DNA from 2 places in the Pseudomonas sp. GW821-FHT12A04 genome. Region 1 is predicted to be linked to the other one. Evidence: riboswitches for the same ligand, from Rfam matches in the RefSeq annotation. Region 1 holds a riboswitch; the other holds the start of a gene.
What was found. Region 1 has a riboswitch for cobalamin ahead of AC1RS8_RS26695 (CbtB domain-containing protein). Riboswitches for the same ligand answer to the same signal wherever they lie in the genome.
Positions count from the first base shown of each region.

Region 2: another riboswitch for cobalamin. It lies ahead of cobO (cob(I)yrinic acid a,c-diamide adenosyltransferase); the one in region 1 lies ahead of AC1RS8_RS26695 (CbtB domain-containing protein).

Region 1 is NZ_JBXAQZ010000021.1:68,766-71,969, reverse strand. Features, by position in the region: gene cobM (precorrin-4 C(11)-methyltransferase) at 1-122, opposite strand, end outside; gene AC1RS8_RS26705 (cobalamin biosynthesis protein) at 204-617, opposite strand; gene AC1RS8_RS26700 (CbtA family protein) at 614-1,321, opposite strand; gene AC1RS8_RS26695 (CbtB domain-containing protein) at 1,333-1,524, opposite strand; cobalamin riboswitch at 1,646-1,871, opposite strand; cobalamin riboswitch at 2,077-2,289, shown strand; gene cobW (cobalamin biosynthesis protein CobW) at 2,393-3,204, shown strand, end outside.
Region 2 is NZ_JBXAQZ010000022.1:34,790-37,993, reverse strand. Features, by position in the region: gene AC1RS8_RS26900 (cobyrinic acid a,c-diamide synthase CobB) at 1-1,184, opposite strand, end outside; gene cobO (cob(I)yrinic acid a,c-diamide adenosyltransferase) at 1,181-1,792, opposite strand; cobalamin riboswitch at 1,875-2,108, opposite strand; gene AC1RS8_RS26890 (hypothetical protein) at 2,262-2,846, shown strand; gene AC1RS8_RS26885 (PQQ-dependent sugar dehydrogenase) at 2,913-3,204, shown strand, end outside.

The sequences.
Region 1 (3,204 bases):
ACGGCGGCCGGCACCAGTGAGCCGGCATAAATGATCACCGGGCAACTGCGTATCAGCCGCTGGCCCTTGACGGTGATCAGTTCGGGGTCGCCGGGACCTGCGCCAATGAAGTAGACGGTCATCGTCGGTTCCTGTGGGAAAAAGGGGCTGAACAGGTCTTCAGATGAAGAATGTTCATGATCGAAGGCGGGGATTATCGGTTTTTACGCAGCACCAGCCAATGCCAGGGTTGCCTGGGCATATTTTTGTCGTGGAATCAGCAGTTTTGCCGGGGCCTGGGCCAGTTGTTCGGCCAGGGCCAGTGCGGCGCTTTCCGCAACGCCGTAGCAACCGGTGCGCTCAAACGCTATTTGCGATTGATGGCTGAGTTGCGGTTCATAAGCGGCCAGTTGCTCACTGCTGAAATACGTCAGTTCCAGGCCGAGTTGCTGAGCCAGTTCGATCAGTGCAGGTTCGTCGCGCTTCGAATCGATGCTGGCCAGCGCCTTGATTTCATGACGAGCTATCTGGTGCGCCTCCAGCGCCTGATCGAGCAGCGCCAGCAACGTGCTGACGGGGCAGCCCCGTTGGCAGCCCAGGCCGACCACCAGGGTCGGCGCTGTGCTGACGTCAGTCATGCGTTGTATTGACCATCGCTTTTGCGACGGAACAACCAGGCGCTGATCAGGCCCAGGGCCAGCCAGAATGCCACGTTGGTCAGTTGCGAAGCGATTTTGAACCGGGTTTCCAGCGCCTCTGGAGCAAGCATCGAATGCACCTCCGGTTGCGGCGCGCCAATCACATGGGGAACGGCGAGGATCGCCGCGCCGAGGACTTTCATCAGCCAGTGACGGCTGAACACGATCAGCGCAATACCGACGGCGGTGGAGGCGGCGGTACCGACCCACCACAGTTGCCGTTCTGCCAGGTCGGCGGCGGCAGTGCCTGGCAATTCAGGTGGCAGGCCGAGGGTCGGCGCGAGCACGAAGGTCGCGTAACCGGCCAGGCCCCAGAGCAGGCCTTGAGAGGTTTTGGTCGGCGCACGCAAGGTGTACAGGCCGGCCAGCATCAGGGCGAAACCGACCGCCACCACCAGGTTGCCACCGGTGGTCGACAGCACGCGCTGCCAGCCATCTTCCGGCTCCCAGGCTTGTGCATCATGAGTGTGAGCAGCCATCGCACCGTCGGCGTGTTCATGCATTTCAACAGCGGCCGGTTCGGCTTTTTCGTAGGTCTCGGCCTGCAAAATCAGCGGGGCGACCCAGAAACTTTGCAGCAGGGTCAGCAACAGGGCGGCCAGCAGCCCGGTGAAACCTGCGGTTTGCGCAATACGCTTGATCATGTCGACAGCTCTCAATGGCACGGGAACGCGGAGCTGTGGCGGGTATCGTGGGCGGCGTTGTGCACCGCTTCGATGTGCGAGAAACCGGCGAAATACACAAGGCACGCGCCCAGGATCGACGCGCAGACGGCGGCGGCCAAACGTTGGGTCAGGGTTGAGGTGGTGCTTGCGGCTGTGTGTTCGGCGCTGCTGATGATCGACATGGCGTTTCCCTCTGGTCTGTCAGCGGGGAATAAGAGCGCATGCAAAACCCCGCACGACCAGGCGCGCAAGGTTTCAAACAGCGCCCGCCCACCGCGGGTTTGTTGGTTCAGTGATCGTACTGGTCACTTTGTGTTGCGGGCCGGTCTCCGGGCTCACGAGGGGCAAAGGCTTGCGCCTGGACCTGAAAGCATCACCTTCCCATGCCGCAGTGGCACAGTGGATCTGACGCTTCGCTCGCTTACCGTTGCGGGGGCAGCACCGGACTGACATGGCTTAAGAGTAAAGCACATGATTCACCGGTTTCCCGTTTCACCCTGTGAAGGGCACCCGTAACAAGGTGTGTAGGAGAGCATGGGCGGGGGTTGGGCGTCAATTGGCAGGGGTTCTCAATTCGGAACCGGGTCGACCCAATCGCGAGCAAGCTCGCTCCCACATTTGACCGCATTTTTCTCAAAGAGCCCCATCCCCTGTGGGAGCGAGCTTGCTCGCGATTGGGTCGTTACAGGCGCTACAGAACTCAGCATGAACATTGACCCGCCCCAAGACCATGCGTAGCCTTGCGCTTTCGAGGTTCTTCGGCGTTTGTCGAAGCTAAGAAGGGAACGCGGTCAATGCCGCGGCTGCCCCCGCAACTGTGAACGGTGATGTTCGTTGCCACGCCACTGCTGACTCAATCCATGAGGCCGGCGGGAAGGCGCAGCGAATGCCAGGCTCAAGCCCGGCACACCGTCAGCCAGGAGACCTGCCTCGTCACAGATTCTCACTTTCAACCGGGCGGGGTGATCCGGTGGCGAACTCTTCAGGCACGCGCGTGCGCGTTGCCGGTCGTCGTCCCGTATGCCCGCCAGCTTAGCCATAGGGCATCCGATGAAAACACTGGCCAAACTCCCCGTCACCATCGTCACCGGCTTTCTCGGCTCGGGTAAAACCACGCTGCTGCGCCACATGCTCGACAACGCCCAGGGTCGCCGCATCGCGGTGATCGTCAACGAATTTGGTGAGTTGGGCATCGACGGCGAAATCCTCAAGCAATGCTCCATCGGTTGCACCGAAGAAGAAGCCAACGGCCGTGTCTATGAACTGGCCAACGGCTGCCTGTGCTGCACCGTCCAGGAAGAATTCTTCCCGGTGATGCGCGAACTGGTGGCCCGTCGCGGCGATCTGGACCACATTCTCATCGAAACGTCCGGTCTGGCATTGCCCAAGCCGCTGGTGCAGGCCTTCCAGTGGCCGGAAATCCGCAGTGCCTGCACGGTGGATGCGGTAATCACCGTGGTCGACAGCCCGGCCGTGGCCGCCGGCACCTTCGCCGCGTTCCCGGATCAGGTCGACGCCCAGCGCAAACTCGACCCGAACCTGGACCACGAATCGCCGCTGCACGAACTGTTCGCCGACCAATTGGCCAGCGCTGACCTGGTGATCCTCAACAAAACCGACCTGATCAACCCGACGGACCTGGCCCGTGTGCGCCTGGAAGTCGCCGAAGAGTTGCCGCCAGCGGTGAAAATCATCGAAGCCAGCAGTGGTCGCCTGCCGCTGGACGTGCTGATCGGCCTCGGTGTCGGCTCCGAAGAACACATCGACAGCCGCCACAGCCACCACGACCATCATCACGATGGCGACGACGATCATGATGACCACGATCACGACGCCTTCGATTCGATCTCCATCGAACTGCC
Region 2 (3,204 bases), on a different contig from region 1:
TTAGGGCTCAAGCCACGGGCAATCGGCGCCAGTTCAGTGGTGGTCAGCGAATGGTGGTAGGTGTGCCCGCGCAGCGAGCCTTCCGGCAGTTCCACCGCTTGCAAAGCCAGCGCTGCGAGGCGCTTTTGCATGACTGCATCACCGGCCAGCAAGCCAACCAGTTCGGCGCGAGTGCCTTCGACATCGGTCAGGGAGTCGAGCAGATACAGCATGCCGCCACACTCGGCGAGCAACGGTTTGCCTGCCTGGTGGTGGGCGCGGATCGCATCGAGCATCGCGGTGTTTTGCGCCAGCGCAACATGATGCAGTTCCGGGTAGCCGCCCGGCAGATACAGGCTGTCCGCCTGCGGCAACGCACGGTCGCGGATCGGCGAGAAGAATGACAACTCGGCGCCCATCGCCCGCAGCAGATCCAGGCTCGCGCCATAGGTGAACGCAAAGGCTTCATCGCGGGCGACGGCAATGCGTACACCGGCCAGCAGCGGTTCGGCCGCGATGACATCAGGGGCGGCGAATTCGACTGCCGGTGGCAGCGCGACCTCGCAACTGCTGGCCAGGGCATCGGCTGCCGCGTCGAGGCGCAGGTCGAGATCGTTCAACTCACTGGCCTGCACCAGCCCCAGGTGCCGGCTCGGCAGTTCGATCCCGGTTTCCCGGGACAGCGCGCCGTACCAGCGCAAACCTTCAGTCAGGCTGCCTTCAAGCAGTTGCGCGTGGCGCAGCGTGCCGACACGATTGGCCAGCACGCCGGCGAATGGCAAGTCCGGCTGATAACGCGCCAGCCCCAGGGCCAATGCGCCAAAGGTCTGGGCCATGGCGGTGCCATCGATCACCCCCAGCACCGGCACACCGAAATGCCGCGCCAAATCGGCGCTCGACGGCGTACCGTCGAACAACCCCATGACGCCTTCGATCAGGATCAGGTCGGCTTCAGCGGCGGCTTCCCACAGCAACCGGCGACTCTCCTGCTCGCCGACCATCCACATGTCCAGCTGATACACTGGCGCACCGCTGGCGCGCTCGAGGATCATCGGATCGAGAAAGTCGGGCCCGCACTTGAACACTCGGACCTTGCGCCCCTGATTGCGATGCAATCGGGCCAGTGCCGCGGTGACGGTGGTCTTGCCCTGGCCAGAGGCCGGCGCGGCAATCAGTACCGCCGGACAGTGCCGAGGCTGACTCACAATTCGACGCCTTTCTGCGCTTTGATCCCGGCTTGAAAGGCGTGCTTGATCACGCCCATTTCGGTGACGGTGTCAGCCATCTCGATCATCTCCGGCTTGGCGGCACGACCGGTGACCACCACGTGTTGCATCGGCGGTCGGGCCTGCAAGTCGCTGAGCACCTGATCGAGATCGAGGTAGCCGTGCTTGAGGGCGATGTTCAGCTCATCGAGCACCACCAGACCGATGGATGGATCGCGCAGCAGTTGCTGCGACACCGCCCAGGCGGCTTCGGCGGCGGCGATGTCGCGCTGGCGGTCCTGGGTTTCCCAGGTAAAGCCTTCGCCCATCACATGAAAACGCACCTGCTCGGGAAAGCGCCGGAAGAACAACTCCTCCCCCGTACTGTTGCGGCCCTTGATGAACTGCACCACGCCGCATTGCATGCCGTGCCCCATGGCGCGGGCAAGCATGCCGAAGGCCGAACTGCTCTTGCCCTTGCCGTTGCCGGTCAGCACCAGCAGCAGGCCACACTCGTTCGGGGAATTGGCGATGCGCTCGTCGATCACGGCTTTTTTGCGCTGCATGCGCGCCAGGTGGCGTTCGTCACGATCGGGGGTATCAGTCATGGGGGAGCTCTCCGTTTAGGCAGGAATAACGGCGGGCGGGCACAAGAATAGAAGGCAACAAGCCTGGCATCGCCCACCGTGATGCCGCTGGATGAATCAGGCCGGTCTCCGGGCTCATGAGTGGCCGCGGGGCCAGACCGTGCGCCTTCCCGCATCAAATCGACACAGTGGCATCACACACAGTTTTCACTCATTTACCGTTGCGGGGGCAGCGCCGGAATTGCGGGCCTTCGACCAACAGAAGGACTCACTCACCGGCTTCCCTGTTTCACTCTGTCGACCCAAGCCACAGAGCACCTGAAACAAGCCGCGAAGGTTAGAGGGTTGGGGGTGGAGCGTCAATTAAAGCCGGGAGGCCATCGACCGAATAACTGCCATCAATCAATAAACTGACGTCAATCTTGTGCCACGCTCCCAGCGGTGATATCAAAGAGCCACAAACTCACAACACAACAACAAGGGTGAGCCCATGCAAGGCATGATCATCAGCAATCCAAAGCTGGAATTCCTGCGCCCGGTGCTCGAACGCTGGTTCGAATGCATCGACCGTTACAACGCCGTCCGCGGTGATGGCGACACACCGTACTGGCACGACGAGAAGGCCAATCTCGGACTGCTGTCTGCCGCCGCCTGGATGGCCGAGATGGTCACGCTGCAACAGACGCCCACCCGCAAGCAGACCGAAGAAGGCGAACGCAACAGCCGCGCCGACCTGCTCCTGGCTTCACCCGAAACCCGCGCCTACATCCAGACCAGCCAGCGCTGGCCACGGGTCAACAGCCTCAACCTGACCCAGGCCCTGCTCGACATCGCCAGCGATGCCAAGCGCCTGAGCCACGCCAGCGACCTGAAACTCGGCTGCCTGTTCGTCGCCCCGCAAAAAGCCCAGCAGGGCGCCACACCGGAAGAGCTCCAGGACATGGTCGATGACCTGCAAAAAGAACTCAGCTGCGCTGTCGCCTGGTATTTCCCCTATGCCTACCGCAAGTTGCGCAACGAAGCCGGCAACTATCACCCCGGCATTGCAGTGCTGTTCAAGGAAGCACGTGGCTAAGGGTTGAACCATCGGACGACAACGCGCCTCTATGATTAGAACAAGGCACTCATAGGGAAGACCCGCATGCGCACGCCCCCGCTCGTTCTCGTTATCGCGTTCTGCGGAGGGCTCGCTGCTTGTGGCGGGACCGCCCGCCTGCAAGTCTCCGACGGCACGGGTCCTTCGCCTCAACTGCCAGAACCCGACAAAACCCTGATCCCGACCGTGAACATCGCCCCGGCCATCGGCTGGCCGCAGGGTGCGAAGCCCATCGCCGCCAATGGCACCCAAGTGGCCGCTTTTGCCGAAGACCTGGATCACCCACGCTGGCTTTATGTACTGCCCAATGGCGATGTGCTGGTCGCGGAAACCAATG